2 regions of the Proteus sp. CA142267 genome follow, and region 1 is predicted to be linked to the other one. Evidence: predicted binding sites of a transcription regulator. Region 1 holds the regulator's gene; the other holds the start of a gene.

What was found. Region 1 encodes CRP, which controls carbon source genes, mostly activating them, when cyclic AMP is high. Its sites were predicted from a motif close to ATGTGANNNNNNTCACAT; they were not measured.
Region 2: the regulator CRP is predicted to act here: its motif matches at 1,867-1,884, upstream of adhE (bifunctional acetaldehyde-CoA/alcohol dehydrogenase).

The regions. Positions count from the first base shown of each region.
Region 1 is NZ_QPMG01000009.1:156,305-164,823, reverse strand. It holds gene C0T34_RS14735 (hydrolase) at 1-824, shown strand, start outside; gene C0T34_RS14730 (YheU family protein) at 821-1,042, shown strand; gene C0T34_RS14725 (phosphoribulokinase) at 1,108-1,977, shown strand; gene C0T34_RS14720 (OsmC family protein) at 2,067-2,474, opposite strand; gene crp (cAMP-activated global transcriptional regulator CRP) at 2,788-3,420, shown strand; gene C0T34_RS14710 (aspartate aminotransferase family protein) at 3,515-4,729, opposite strand; gene C0T34_RS14705 (aminodeoxychorismate synthase component II) at 4,847-5,422, opposite strand; gene ppiA (peptidylprolyl isomerase A) at 5,797-6,366, opposite strand; gene yihA (ribosome biogenesis GTP-binding protein YihA/YsxC) at 6,637-7,269, shown strand; gene def (peptide deformylase) at 7,757-8,275, shown strand; gene C0T34_RS14685 (hypothetical protein) at 8,446-8,519, shown strand, end outside.
Region 2 is NZ_QPMG01000001.1:400,233-408,751, forward strand. It holds gene C0T34_RS01865 (ABC transporter ATP-binding protein) at 1-136, shown strand, start outside; gene C0T34_RS01870 (ABC transporter ATP-binding protein) at 126-839, shown strand; gene C0T34_RS01875 (YchE family NAAT transporter) at 952-1,596, opposite strand; gene adhE (bifunctional acetaldehyde-CoA/alcohol dehydrogenase) at 2,111-4,777, shown strand; gene C0T34_RS01885 (thymidine kinase) at 6,015-6,611, opposite strand; gene hns (histone-like nucleoid-structuring protein H-NS) at 7,121-7,525, shown strand; gene C0T34_RS01895 (NAD-dependent epimerase) at 7,756-8,519, opposite strand, start outside.

The DNA of each region.
Region 1 (8,519 bases):
CGGCAACGGCACTCGATAAACCGCGCTTAGTCATCTTTCATGGCTTAGAAGGTGGGTTTAGTAGCCCTTATGCTCATGGCATGTTAGCCGCCGCAAAAGAGAGAGGCTGGCTAAGCGTTGTGATGCATTTTAGAGGATGCAGTGGTGAACCCAATAGACAAAATCGCATTTATCACTCAGGTGAAACAGAAGATGCTCGCTACTTCTTAAATTGGTTGAAAAAGGAATTTGGCGAGCAACCAACAGCCGCCGTTGGCTATTCCCTTGGTGGAAATATGCTTGCCTATTATCTCGCTGAAAGTGGTGAAAATGCGGTTGTAGATGCAGCTGTTATTGTCTCTGCGCCATTAATGCTAGAACCATGCTCAACAAAAATTGAACATGGCTTTTCCCGTTTTTACCAATGGTATCTGTTAAAAGAGCTCAAAAGTAACGCAACACGAAAACTTATTCGCTATCCAGAATCCTTACCGATTAGCTTATTGACGATAAAATCCATCAAAAAACTACGTCAATTTGACGATCTTATTACGTCTAAAATTCACGGATTTAAAGATGCATTAGATTATTATCGCCAATGCAGTGCGTTGCCTTTATTAAATAAAATAAAGAAAACGACACTTATCATTCATGCTAAAGACGATCCATTTATGTCTGCGGATGTTATTCCTGATGTCAAAACGCTACCCAATAACATTGAGTATCAACTTACAGAATTTGGTGGGCATGTGGGATTTGTTGGTGGAAAGCTCTCTAAACCGGTGATGTGGCTAGAAAACCGCATTCCTGATTGGTTGGCGACCTATTTGGAGAAAGCAAAATGATAATACCTTGGAGCGAGCTTTCAACTGAAACACTAGACAATCTCATTGAAAGTTTCGTTTTACGAGAAGGTACTGATTATGGTATCCAAGAGAAAACGCTTGAACAAAAAGTCGCCGACGTAAAAAAACAACTTAAATCCGGCGAGGCCGTGTTGGTTTGGTCTGAACTTCATGAGAGCGTCAATATTATGCCTGCATCGCAATTTCGCTCTGATTAGTTATTCAAAGTCAGCGATGTATCGCCATCAATAAGGGCCAACCTTATTTAGCAAAAGGATAACCTATGTCAATTAAGCATCCTATCATTGCAGTGACTGGTTCAAGTGGTGCAGGAACTACCACAACAAGCCAAGCTTTTCGTAAAATATTCCAACAACTCAATGCAAATGCTGCATTAATTGATGGAGATAGTTTTCATCGCTATACCCGTCCTGAAATGGATATGGCGATAAGAAAAGCCAGAGAACAAGGTAGACATATCAGTTATTTTGGCCCTGAAGCAAATGATTTTAGCTTACTGAGTAAGACCTTAAGTCAATATAGCGATACAGGACAAGGGCAATCTCGCAAATATCTACACTCTTATGATGAAGCAACCCCTTACAACCAATTACCAGGAACATTTACTCCTTGGGAGCCATTAGCTAGTAATACTGATGTTCTCTTTTATGAAGGATTGCACGGCGGCGTTGTTACCAACGAACATGATGTCGCTCAACATGTTGATTTATTGGTCGGTGTTGTTCCTATCGTCAACCTAGAGTGGATACAAAAGCTTATCCGAGACACGACAGAAAGGGGGCACTCACAAGAGGCGGTAAGAGATTCAGTTGTACGCTCAATGGATGATTATATTAGCTACATTATTCCTCAATTTTCACGCACTCACATTAACTTCCAACGCGTTCCGACCGTTGATACTTCGAACCCTTTTTCTGCCAAAGCAATTCCCACTCTTGATGAAAGCTTTATTGTTATTCGTTTTCGTGGCTTAACTGATATTGATTTTCCCTATTTACTTGCGATGTTACATGGCTCGTTTATGTCAACAATAAACACTATTGTTGTACCGGGCGGGAAATTGGGATTAGCGATGGAATTAATTATGGCACCATTAGTCAAAAAATTATTAAATGGCGAAAAGATAAGTTAACCAAAATAAAATTTGTCTCTATAAAAATAATATCCCTTAATTAATGGGATATTATTTTTCAAATTAAACTTTATTTTAAAATATCAAAATTAGTCAATATCTTTTATTTCAAATGAATGCGTAATATTGGCTGCTTTTCCTAACATTAAAGAAACAGAACAATATTTTTCTGCGGATAATTGAACTGCTCGTTCTACAATTTTATCCGTTAATTCTTTACCTGAAACAATAAAATGTAAATTGATATCAGTAAATAAACGAGGGGCTTCTTCGCGTCGCTCTGATGTTAATTTCACTTCACAATCAGTCACTTGGTGACGACCTTTACGTAAAATGCTTACGACATCAATAGCGCTACATCCACCCGCAGCAATTAATACCATTTCCATTGGGCTTGGGGCTTTATCACCCGAATTCCCATCCATCATAATTTGATGGCCTGATGAAGATTCACCGACAAAAGATAAATCTTCAACCCACTTAACTCGTGCTTCCATTTATTTTCCCCCTAAAGATGACAGAAACTAAAAGAGTACATTCTCATAATTCAACTAGCAATTAGCAAATAGGTTTATTATGCTGACTGCGTAAAACGAGACTTAATGCACTAATTGTGTTAAAAACAATATCTGCTTGATGATAGTGGTTAAGATCAATGCATTATTTTCTCATTTATTATAATCTACTCCATATTAACTTACCGTGTTCTCAGGAAGTTAATAGGTAAAGATAGGATTTTTAAGCACGCTGTCTCAAAAGGGAACCTATCCGTTTTGAAAGGCTGCATTTAACGTACAGAGGATAACGCGAATGGTTCTCGGCAAGCCGCAAACAGACCCGACTCTTGAATGGTTTTTGTCACACTGCCATATTCACAAATATCCATCCAAGAGCACGCTGATCCACCAAGGTGAGAAAGCGGAAACACTTTATTATATTGTTAAAGGTTCCGTGGCTGTTCTTATTAAAGATGAAGAAGGAAAAGAAATGATCCTCTCCTACCTAAATCAGGGGGATTTCATCGGTGAACTTGGATTATTTGAAGAAGATCAAGAACGTAGTGCATGGGTTCGAGCAAAAACAGCCTGTGAAGTAGCAGAAATTTCCTATAAAAAATTCCGCCAATTAATTCAGGTTAACCCTGATATTCTGATGCGCCTTTCTGCTCAAATGGCGAACAGATTACAAACAACATCAGAAAAAGTAGGTAACCTTGCTTTCCTTGATGTAACAGGCCGTATTGCACAAACCTTATTAAACTTAGCAAAACAACCCGATGCAATGACGCATCCTGATGGCATGCAAATTAAAATTACACGTCAGGAAATTGGTCAAATCGTTGGTTGTTCACGCGAAACTGTAGGCCGTATTCTGAAAATGCTGGAAGATCAAAACTTGATCTCCGCACACGGTAAAACTATCGTCGTTTACGGGACTCGCTAAGTTTTCCCGCTCGAAACAAACAATAGCCCATAACAGGGCTATTGATATACTTTTTGTTAAACCCCATCCTCGTTGATGGGGTTTTCAGTTGATACTATCCTTTTACAAATTCTGCAATAGCCGCTTTCAATGCCACCATTCCTTCTTGCAGTTCTTCTTGAGTAATAATTAACGACGGTGTAAAACGCATCACATCAGCCCCTGCGTTTAACATCATTAAGCCATGTTTAGCAGCAAGACCGAGTAACTCTTTGGCTTTACCTTCATATTGTGGCGCTAATTGCGCTCCTATCAACAAACCTTGTCCACGGATTTGCGAAAAGACCTGGTACGTTTGATTGATTGCCGCCAGTTCATCCACAATCCATTGATAGCGCTTTTCTACACCCTCAAGTACCTCTGGTGTATTAATTAAATCAAATGCGACATTACCCACTGCACAAGCTAATGGATTGCCACCATAGGTTGTACCATGCGTTCCAACACCCATTGCGGAAGCTATCTCATATGTTGTTAACATCGCACTGAGTGGAAAACCGCTTCCCAGCGCTTTGGCGGTTGTAATAATGTCTGGTGTCACATCATAGTTCATATAGGCAAACAGTTTACCTGTACGCCCCATACCTGTTTGTACTTCATCAAGAACAAGCAGAGCTTGATGCTTATCACACAACCGACGTAGCCCTCTCATAAACTCAGGTGTTGCCGCTGTTACGCCACCTTCACCTTGAACTGGCTCTAAAACAACGGCACAAGTGTGGTCATCCATAACCGCTTTAACAGCATCTAAATCATTAAACGGTACATGCACGATATCGGCAGGCTTAGGACCAAAACCATCCGCATATTTAGGTTGTCCACCAACCGATACTGTAAACAGCGTTCTGCCATGAAATGCATTGTGAAAGGCAATAATTTTAGTTTTATAAGGGCTATGGCGAGTAATGGCATAATGGCGAGCCAATTTAAATGCGGCTTCATTTGCTTCTGCACCCGAATTGGCAAAAAAGACACGTTCTGCAAATGTGTTATCTATTAATTTTTGTGCTAAACGTAATGCAGGTTCATTCGTAAAAATATTACTGACGTGCCAAAGTTGCTCACTTTGTTCTTTCAAGGCTTGATTTAGAGCTGGATGAGCATGCCCTAGTGCTAAAACCGCAATACCACCAGCAAAATCGATATACGATTTTCCTTGCTGATCCCAAACACGGCTACCCATCCCTTTGACAGGAATAAATTCTGCGGGTGAATAAATTGGCAACATTACTTGATCGTATGTTGCCCTATTGATGCTTTGATTTGTCATTACCCCACCTGATCGTTACCCATATTCAATATGAAAATATAATCACTAAATATGAATAAAAAATCAAATGTGGTTTTGTATAAAAAGACGTTATTTCGCTATTTAAATGCTATCCATTTAATATTTAAGGAAATTATTTAATAGCTCATGTCCTTGTTCACTTAAAATACTTTCCGGGTGAAATTGAACCCCTTCAATTGGCAGTGTACGATGGCGAATTCCCATAATTTCATCAACATTTCCATCATGTTGGCTCCATGCCGTCACTTCAAAAGGTACTGGTAATGTTGTCGCATCAATCACCAAAGAGTGGTAACGCGTCACACTTAAAGGTCGATTAAGTCCCTTAAAAACACCTTGTTGATTATGATGTATTAATGAATTTTTACCATGCATCACTTCTCGTGCTCTGATAACCGATGCACCAAAAGCTTGCCCTATCGCTTGATGTCCAAGACAAACCCCAAGAATAGGAATTTCACCGGCAAACCGCTGTATAACCTCAAGAGAGATACCTGCTTCATCAGGAGTACAAGGTCCTGGCGAGATAACAAGATGTGCTGGCATCATCTTTTCTATCTCTTTAAGTCCGATCTCATCGTTACGCTTAACAACAACCTCAGCACCCAATTCACAGAAATACTGATAGAGGTTGTAAGTAAACGAGTCGTAATTATCAATAAGTAACAGCATATTAGCCTATCCGACTGATTTTCTTATCATTATCTATTTTATTACTATTTTAAAGCGAGTGTAGATTTGCCAAAATAGTTCGTTGTTTAACCGACTTGGGTACAACAAAGCCGATTATCATAGCACAGGTATAAAATATGAATAGTAAGCAAGAAAACCTGCTGATTTATTGCGCAATAACAAGAATGACGGTAATTGATGATGAATAGAGTGATTAATAGCGTAGTGAATACTTATTGCAGGAGATCACACGAAAAAAAGAAGGATAAAAAATATTTTTTTCGCACTAAAAAACCCGGAATGAAAACATTCATTCCGGTTTATATGCATTTTATCTTATTAGAATAAGTAGATATCCTATTCTAATAATGCGTTTATTGTTTTACGACTTCCGCAGATAAAATTGTGACCGTTTTTACTGGCACATTTTGGTAAGGCCCAATATTACGAGTTGGAGTTTGTGAAATTTTATCGACTACATCCATTCCTTTCACAACTTTACCAAATACGGCATAACCAAAATCACGTTGGCCGTGATCTAAAAATGCATTGTCAGCCACATTAATAAAGAACTGGCTGGTTGCACTGTTTTTATCTGACGTGCGCGCCATGGCAATAGAACCTTTTATATTGCGTAATCCATTGTCGGCTTCATTTTTAATTGGCGCTCTGGTTTGTTTTTGCTGTAAATCAGCAGTAAAACCACCGCCTTGAACCATAAAACCAGGAATAACACGATGAAAAGTGGTGCCGTTATAGTACCCATCTTCGACATACTGAATAAAATTTTTCGTTGTAATTGGGGCTTTTTTATTATCCAGTGATATTTCAATATTGCCTTCAGAGGTGACTAATTTAACGAAGGTTTCTCCCGTTGCCATTGCAAAAGTCGCTGTTGTTAAAGTGCAAGCGGTAACGAAGGTGACAAGAAAACGTTTTAACATGCAGGGATCCTTTACTTTAATAGTCTACAACTTACTTAATATGCAGCGATTCTAATTCGCTGAGGTAAATAGTGCCAATCATTTACCTTTATTTACGCTCAATAAGTCTAATTACGTTATAACAGGGTAAATTTTAATTTTTAAGCACTGTTATAAGTCATTAAATTGCGCCAAAATAGAGCAAATAAATATTTTAGATATTCATTTTCATGCAAAATTGAAATGAGTATGCATGAAAAGCCGCATTATTTCAGAGAGGTTTATACCATAATGGCCCAATTTAACTACCAAAAAGCACATTTCATTATCAGTGCGCCTGATATCCGCCATTTACCACTAGATACAGGAATTGAAATTGCCTTTGCGGGTCGCTCTAATGCCGGTAAATCCAGTGCTTTAAATGCGTTAACCCAACAAAATGGATTAGCCAGAACCAGTAAAACGCCAGGCCGTACTCAATTAATCAACCTTTTCCAAATTGAAGAAGGTTTACGCTTAGTCGATTTACCCGGCTACGGCTATGCTCAAGTTCCTGAAGAAATGAAACGTAAATGGCAACGCTCTTTAGGTGAATACCTACAAAAAAGAGAATGCCTAAAAGGTGTCGTTATTTTAATGGATATTCGTCATCCATTAAAAGATCTCGATATGCAAATGATTGACTGGGCTGTAGGCTCAGAGCTTCCTACTCTCGTTTTACTGACTAAAGCAGATAAACTCGCATCAGGTGCGCGTAAAAAGCAGTTAATGAGCGTACGTGAAGAGCTGGCAAATAAAGTAGGCGATATCCGTGTAGAATATTTTTCATCATTGAAAAAAATTGGCATTGATAAGCTACGTAACACACTTAATGAATGGTTTTCAGGTTCAGAAGAACAACCTACAAATGATGACAACGCTTAATTATCTTCTTTTTTCTCAACGATAGCGTTCTGTTCTTCTATTGATAAAAGGGAAATCACTTTTCCCTTTCACTTCTCGCATAACCCCCACTCCAGCGAATTTTAGGCAAAAAAATGCCCCAGTCGAAATAAAGTCGACTGGGGCAGCTAATATTCAGCTAAATCCGATTACGTGAAGTAAAAGGTCTGAAAGATAGAACATCTTACCTCTGTACCCTACGAGAGATAATGTACTCTATTTTATTGGTTAATAAAAGCCCTTTTGTAATTTTTTTTCACATGCAGACACGATTCAGCTATGTGTTTATGTATTCAAACCATAAATAAATGTAGTTTAATTACATAATTATGAGACTTTAATCACTTACGTGAATATGATTAAAAATAGAACAAATCACACAAAAGGTGCGGTTTATCCTTAATGATTTTGTGATACGCTTATCGCGAGACCGTAGTAAATATGTAATTAGCGATAAAATGAGGTATCCATGGCTGTATTAACGCTCCTGCGTTTTCCAGATGAGCGTCTGCGCAGAGTCGCAGTACCAGTGGAAAAAGTAGATGACGAAATACGCACATTAATCGATGACATGATTGAAACCATGTATGCAGAACGAGGTATTGGCTTAGCGGCACCTCAGGTTAATGTATCTAAACGCATTGTTGTAATTGATGTTTCTGAAAACAGAGATCAACCGATTGCACTTATCAATCCTGAAATTATCAGTACTGAAGATGAAGTGATGGATATGATGGATGGGTGTCTATCTATTCCAGATTCTTTTGCCCCAACAGAGCGTTACCGCTTCTTAAAGGTTAAGGCATTGGATAGAAATGGTGATGAAATTGAACTTGAAGCCTCTGATTTGTTTGCAGGCTGCATTCAGCATGAGTTAGACCATCTTGATGGCAAACTCTTTATTGACCATTTATCTCCGTTAAAACGTCAACGTATTGAGAAAAAACAGAAGAAATTGAGCAAACTGATCGACTCACAAGTTGCTTAATTATTCACTTATCTCTTTTTCACATTTTGATAAGTTTTGACATAAAAAAGCTCGGTAATTAACCGAGCTTTTCTTTTTTCTATCCTAATACAGATAAATTCTCACTGTTTTTCTCTCCATCCCTTATACAATAGATTTAAAATCTCACCAGTAAATCACTTGAGGAAAAAATGGAAAATAGTCGATTTAAGGATTTATGTGAACAACTCAAAGCCGCCGGTGCAACAACTCCCAAATCATGGGC
Region 2 (8,519 bases), on a different contig from region 1:
TAAAACGCTACCGACTGCGTCACATCCTTATACTCGTACACTTTGGACATGTAGACCTAATGCAAGCACTTATGGCACTCAATTGCCAGTATTAGATAGAACGCTTAATTTTAAGGGGCTACATCATGCTAATTGATATTCATGATTTACATGTTCAATTTGAACAAGGTAAACAAGCAAAGCACGTTGTAAAAGGGATAAATCTACATGTTCAACAAGGCGAAACCTTTAGCTTAATTGGTCGTTCTGGTTGTGGAAAATCGACTGTGTTGCGCGTGATCGCAGGATTATTGCCTCATTGGCAAGGTAATATATCGCTTTTAGGGCAAACAATTAAACCTCAACAACGTTTTCAAGGGGCTTTGCGCCGTAATATACAAATGGTGTTTCAAGATCCCTACGCCTCTTTACACCCTCAACACCGTATTGAACGAGCGTTCTCTGAGCCTTTAAAAATCCACCAAATTCCTTTTGATAAAGAGACAATTGAGCAAGCATTAACCCAAGTTGGTTTGCCTGTCGATGTGACGAGTCGTTATCCTCATCAACTTTCGGGAGGACAACGTCAACGTGTTGCCATTGCAAGAGCCCTTTTATTGCAACCTCAACTATTACTTTTAGATGAACCAACTTCAGCGCTAGATATGTCAGTACAAGCCGAGATCTTAAATCTGCTTAACACACTGAAAAAACAGCATAATATGACTTATTTACTTGTCAGCCATGATGCAGATGTTATTGCACATATGTCGGACCGAGCGGCATTAATGGAAAATGGTGAATTAACACAACATTACGATCGAGATGCGTTATCAAAAGGGATACATCGTCTTGATTGAGATAAAAGAGAATAAATAAAAGAAAGGAACCGAGCAGTATTACGTTATTAATACTGCTCGTTTTTAATAGTACTGTTTAGTCGTACCGTTTTTTAATTGTTCTGCGCTGTGTTTAAACTAATAAGCCCGGGAAAATAGAACGTAATCCGGTCACAATAAATTCAATACCTAACGACATTAATAATAAACCCATTATACGAGTAACCACGTTAATGCCTGTTTGTCCTAAATATTTCACTAATAGTGTTGCACTGCGAAACAGCAACCAACAACAAAATGCAAAAAAGATGCTGGTTGCGGCTAATCCTAAAAAGTTAGTAAAACCTTCCCAACGAGAACTCCACACAATACAAGAACTGATTGCTCCAGGCCCGGCCATTAATGGTAATGCTAAAGGCACAACAGCAACACTATTACGTACTGCGGATTCGTTTCGTTCCTGATTATTTTGTTTATCTTCTCCTAAACGCCCATTTATCATGGTCATCGCAATAGTAACAATCAGCATTCCCCCTGCTATACGAAACGAGTCGATAGAAATACCGAAAATACTCAGTATAGAATCACCGATTAACAGAGAAGAAACTAAAATAATTGCAACGGAGCCATTCGCAATTAAGTTTGTTTTGTTACGCCCTGCATCAGTTTGATAACTCGTCATACTGATAAAGACAGGCAAAATACCAATTGGGTTTACAATCGCAAAAAGACCGACAAAAAATTTAATATAACCGGATAAATCCAGCAGTGACCCCATGAAAAGCCCCTTCTTGGCTAATAAACATGCGAATTATTCTATAAAAGATAGAGTAACTCCAAAAAATGCGCGTTACTTTAAATCAATAAACCAGTTAATTCTATTAGTTAACAAGTTTTTACCTAAAATATTCTCTTGTAAACCGATCAAAACCTAGTGGTTTAATTTTATATCGAAATAAACTGTACGACAAAAAAATCGTTGAACATTTATTGCATATAAGAATTATTCTCATAAATAGCCATGCTGAAAGGTGTCAGCTTGCTATTTTTGTGACATATATCACGTTAATTAATTAGAAAGATGATAAGCTGTTATCATTCGAAGAAAGAGGGTTACTTCGAAAATATATTTGTCTTTATTATTGTTTTTTTTAAGTTTTTTAAGCAAATTATGCCCTCTAATAATTATTACTGAAATAAGCACACTATCATCTATCTAGGCTATTCTTATTAGTTATGATGAAAACGGCTAATTTGCTTAAAAAATTTAACATTTTATCAGGAGTCTCTTTATGTCTGTAACTAACGTTACTGAACTCAATGATTTGGTTGCTCGTGTAAAAAAAGCTCAACGTGAATTTGCTAACTTCTCTCAAGAACAAGTTGATGCTATTTTCCGTGCTGCTGCATTAGCTGCCGCTGATGCCCGTATTCCTCTTGCAAAATTGGCTGTTAAAGAGTCTGGTATGGGTATCGTTGAAGATAAAGTGATTAAAAACCACTTTGCTTCTGAGTATATCTACAATGCGTATAAAGACGAAAAAACCTGCGGGATCTTATCTGAAGATCTGACTTACGGCACAATGACCATCGCTGAACCTATTGGGATCATCTGTGGTATCGTACCAACAACTAACCCAACTTCTACTGCGATTTTTAAAGCATTAATTAGCTTAAAAACACGTAATGGTATTATCTTTTCTCCACACCCTCGTGCAAAAGAAGCGACAAACCGTGCGGCTGAAATCGTCTTAAATGCAGCTATCGCAGCAGGCGCACCAAAAGATATTATTGGTTGGATTGATGAGCCTTCAGTCGCTCTATCTAACGCATTAATGCACCATGATGATATTAACCTGATCTTAGCGACAGGTGGTCCAGGCATGGTTAAAGCAGCGTATAGTTCTGGTAAACCAGCTATCGGTGTTGGCGCAGGTAATACACCAGTTGTTATTGATGACTCTGCTGATATCAAACGTGCCGTAGCTTCAATCTTAATGTCTAAAACTTTCGATAACGGCGTAATTTGTGCGTCAGAGCAATCTGTTATCGTTGTTGACAGCATTTATAAACAAGTTCGTGAGCGTTTCTCTACTCACGGCGGTTACATGCTGACAGGTAAAGAATTAAAAGCTGTTCAAGATATTATCTTAAAAGACGGTAACTTAAACGCAGCTATTGTAGGTCAACCTGCAACAAAAATTGCTGAAATGGCCGGCATTGAAGTACCCGTAAATACCAAAATTTTAATTGGTGAAGTAAAAGAAACAACCGAAGCTGAGCCGTTTGCTCACGAGAAATTATCTCCACTATTAGCAATGTATCATGCTCAATCATTTGAAGATGCAGTACTAAAAGCTGAAAAATTAGTTGAGATGGGTGGTATCGGTCATACTTCTTGCTTATATACAGATCAAGATAACTGCCCTGAACATGTTGCCTACTTCGGCGACAAGATGAAAACATCTCGTATTTTAATCAATACTCCAGCATCTCAAGGTGGTATTGGTGACTTATACAACTTTAAACTTGCTCCTTCTCTAACATTAGGTTGTGGTTCATGGGGTGGTAACTCCATTTCTGAAAACGTAGGGCCAAAACACCTTATCAACACTAAAACCGTGGCGAAAAGAGCAGAAAATATGTTGTGGCATAAACTTCCTAAATCTATTTACTTCCGCCGTGGTTGTTTACCTATCGCACTGGAAGAGATTGCGACTGATGGTAAAAAACGTGCCTTTATCGTGACCGATGGTTTCTTATTCAACAATGGTTATGTTGATGAAGTCACTCGTGTACTGAAAAAATTTGGTGTTGAAACAGAAGTCTTCTTTGAGGTTGAAGCAGATCCAACATTAAGCGTTGTGCGTAAAGGCGCAGAACAGATGAACAACTTTAAACCTGACGTGATCATCGCATTAGGTGGTGGTTCACCAATGGATGCTGCAAAAATCATGTGGGTTATGTATGAGCACCCAGAAACTCACTTCGAAGAATTAGCATTACGCTTTATGGATATCCGTAAACGTATTTACAAATTCCCAAAAATGGGTGTGAAAGCACAAATGGTTGCTATCACAACAACATCAGGTACAGGCTCGGAAGTAACACCATTTGCAGTAGTAACTGATGATGAAACAGGTCAGAAATACCCATTAGCAGACTATGCATTAACACCAGATATGGCTATCGTTGATGCAAACCTTGTTATGAATATGCCTAAATCTCTGTGTGCATTTGGTGGTTTAGACGCTGTAACTCACGCATTAGAAGCTTACGTTTCTGTATTAGCGAACGAATATTCTGATGGACAAGCACTACAAGCATTAAAATTACTGAAAGAATATCTACCTGCAAGTTATCATGAAGGTGCTAAAAACCCTGTTGCTCGTGAGCGTGTTCATAACGCAGCAACTATTGCAGGTATCGCTTTTGCTAACGCATTCTTGGGTGTTTGTCACTCAATGGCGCATAAATTAGGCTCTGAATTCCATATTCCTCACGGTTTAGCTAATGCGTTATTAATTTCAAACGTTATTCGTTATAACGCTAATGACAACCCAACTAAACAAACTGCATTTAGCCAATACGACCGTCCTCAAGCACGTCGTCGTTATGCTGAAATTGCTGACCACTTAGAACTTTCAGCACCGGGTGACCGTACTGCTGCTAAAATTGAGAAATTATTAGCTTGGTTAGAAGAAATGAAATCTTCCTTAGGAATTCCATCTTCTATTCGTGAAGCTGGTGTTCAAGAAAGTGATTTCTTAGCAAGAGTTGATAAATTATCTGAAGATGCGTTTGACGATCAGTGTACTGGTGCTAACCCACGTTACCCACTGATCTCTGAATTAAAACAACTGTTATTAGATTCTTACTACGGTCGTGAATTTAATGAACACCCCGTTGTTGAAGTGAAAGAAGAGACAAAACCTGCTAAAAAAAGCAGTAAAAAATAATCGAAACACGCTGTGTTAGTATGATCCTCAATATTTCGGTTATTTGTTCTTAAATAAACACCCAGTCTTATGGCTGGGTGTTTTTTATGGTTTCTTACTTATCTATATTATTCTATATACACTTTGCTACTGATTTTTAAGATTGAGAAGTTAGTCGCAATAAGTCATTATTTAGTCATAAACTATAAGTACTTACACTTAGTTAGTGGGTTTTATTTTTACTATAAAAACAGTGCCTTTCTTTGTATGTTTATAATTGGCTCTAAAAAAGGCGCTGAGCAACTTATCTCTTAAGTAGCATCATTGCATTACCACATTATAGAAAATGCCTTACAAGTGATTACAGAGTGCGTCAAACTCTCCTCCTCTTTCATCAGTTGGTATAATTATTTCACTCTTACCTTATTTCCCTCATAAAATGACTATAACGAAATGTTATTTGAAACCATCGTGTTCACGTTACGATTTGCAATCGTACTTTTATTCTTATCTGATAAAAAATAAATAGACTTAATCACGTTGATTATTAATTAGTGCTCAAAATATAGAAATATAAATATTTTATATCTCTAGCTATCTTGGTTTTATAAGAAACATAGTTTCAATAAAATATTATCAAAATGAGGTTTGTTAGTTTGAGTCTGCTAAAGTAATAACGTAATAAAGGTCGATATTTGTGCATTCCACTTAGAAATTACTCCTTTGGGAGTATGAAAGGAGCCGGTTTATCCGTATTAACAGGCATAAAGTGAAGTGTTTTATTTATTCAATAACAACTTAAGCATCCCATAATCGGCATCTATAAAACCCGATATAAATGTTTCATTATACCAACCATAGATAAAAGAAATATTTCTTAGTATTTTATGACTATTTTTATTCAATTTTATTAAACTATGAATAATATAAATGCATCAAATGTCTCTCTCTCTTATCATTTGTAAAAAACAATATCGACATCACAAAACAAACACCTTACGTATATTTGATTATGTCTTTTTTGATTAATGATAATGAAATCGATGAAATAAATAAATTTTCCCATAAAAAAATAACATATCTTCATAGAAGAAAATCAAACTCACCGCAATTTGATATAAAAAAAGCCAATGAATTGGCTAAAATTTAAAAATATATAAACATTTTTTAGTATTACGTAATATAACATTTTATTTGAATTCTTATTTCATCCCCTCTTTCACCCTAGCAAATTAGTAAAAGAGGGAAAATGAAAAGGTTACTCTTGTTCAATACACCCTTTTAGCGTTGCCTGCGTATAATGCTTACGGCAGACTGAAACATATTTTTCATTTCCACCAATTTCAACTTGAGCACCATCACTTAGTACATTTCCTTTATCATCTAAGCGTAATACTTTATTCGCCTTTCTACCGCAGTAACATACTGTTTTAAGTTCTACTAGCTTATCAGCCCATGCTAATAAATAAGCACTACCTGTAAATAACTCACCTCTAAAATCCGTTCTTAGCCCATAAGTAAGAACGGGAATATCATAGGTATCCGTTATTTCGCAAAGTTGTTCGACATGTGCCTTACTTAAAAATTGGCACTCATCAATCAATACACAATGAATAGGCTGTTTGTTATGCTCAGCAACAATAACGTCACGAATATTCATATCATCACTAAAGAGTAATGCATCCGCACTTAATCCTATTCTTGAGCTAATCTTTCCCTTTGCAAAGCGTGTATCAATAGCCGCAGTGAAAATCAATGTGCGCATTCCTCGTTCATTATAGTTATAAGAGGATTGCAATAAAGATGTTGATTTTCCAGCATTCATGGCTGAATAATAAAAGTAAAGCTGAGCCATCAGCTCTCTCCTTAAATAGTGTTTATTTTCACGAGCGACAGTCTAACATAAACAATCTACAAGTTATCCATAACAAGTATTTATTACCTTTATTTCTATTCTAGATATACCATCGAAAGATGAAGTTCGTTGTTAATGCTAATTTTTGCTTAAAAAATAAATAGCTTTAATAAGTACTTAACATATTAAAACACACCTTGATATACCTTTATTAAAGTATGAAAGTTAGTCCGATTCCATTTTTAGAAAAAAGTCCGTTATTATAAAAAAATGAACAAAGCTTTCTATTCTTTAGCATTAGCGCTATCATCAGTTAAAAGATGCATTTCCTTACTAATATTTCCTTTATTGACTAAAGATACCTCTACTTTTATTATTTTTTTCGTTGAGATATTAGTTTAAAAAAAAGAAATTTTACGTAAGGTTTGTATTTAGGTATTGCAGAAATTTAAATAGCAATCTATTATTAGTATTACATCAGCCAACAACATTTATTTGAGACCAGGAAAATGAGCGAATCTTTAAAAATATTAAATAACATCCGTACTCTCCGCGCACAAGCAAGAGAAACTTCTTTAGAAACTTTAGAAGAAATGCTGGAGAAACTCGAAGTTGTCGTTAATGAGCGTCGTGAAGAATTCTCATTAGAAAAAGCAGCTGAAGAAGAGCGTGTTCAAAAATTACAAAAATACCGTGAAATGTTAGAAGAAGCCGGTATTGATCCAACAGACTTACTTGAAGCAAGTGCTGTTAATAAAACTGGCCGTGCTAAACGTGCAGCTCGCCCAGCTAAATATTCTTACGTTGATGAAAATGGTGAAACTAAAACTTGGACAGGCCAAGGTCGTACACCAGCTGTAATCAAACGTGCTATTGATGAAGAAGGCAAATCATTAGACGATTTCCTGCTGTAATTTAAGTCAATACTCTATTTGAAATACCCTTTTAATTATTTAAAAGGGTATTTTCTAGTTTACCTCATTTAATTAAACAAGCGTTTAATTTTAATATGTGCTGATGTTGTTTGTATTAGGTGTAGGTAAGCAAAATAAAAAATGTAATAACTACGTTATTTATTTTTATTTATAATGAAAAAGGAGCTTTTATAGCTCCTTTTTTCTTTGATTTAATTAAATCAATATTATTAATTTTTATAATAACTTAAATACCAATCAACAAACTGTTTTACGCCATATTCTACTGCTGTATTCGGCGAAAAACCGATTGTCTCAGACAAATCTTGGCAATCAGCACAAGTAGAAAGAACATCACCGTCTTGCATCGGCATTAAATTCAATTTAGCTTTAATATTGAGTGATTTTTCTATCGCTTCAATAAATGCCATCAATTTAGTAGGTTGTCCATTACCCACATTATAGATTTTATAAGGTGCAGAACTTGAAGATGTTTCACCTCTCTCTACTGTCCAGTTTTCATCTGCTTTTGGTACAACATTAACTAATCGAACAACTGACCCCACAATATCATCAACATAAGTGAAATCACGCGTCATATTTCCACCGTTATAAACATCAATAGGTTCACCCGCCAACATTGCTTTAGTGAACTTAAATAATGCCATGTCAGGGCGTCCCCAAGGGCCATATACTGTGAAGAAACGTAATCCAGTTGTTGGTAATTGATATAGATGTGAATAGCTATGAGACATTAACTCATTGGCTTTCTTTGTTGCTGCATATAATGAAACCGGGTGATCAACACTATCTTCTGTAGAGAAAGGCTGTTTCTGATTTAAACCGTAAACAGAGCTTGAAGATGAGTAGATAAGATGTCCAACTTTATTATGGCGACAACCTTCTAATATATTAATATGACCAACGATATTCGCATCAATATATGCCATTGGATTTTCAATCGAGTAGCGAACACCCGGTTGAGCTGCTAAAT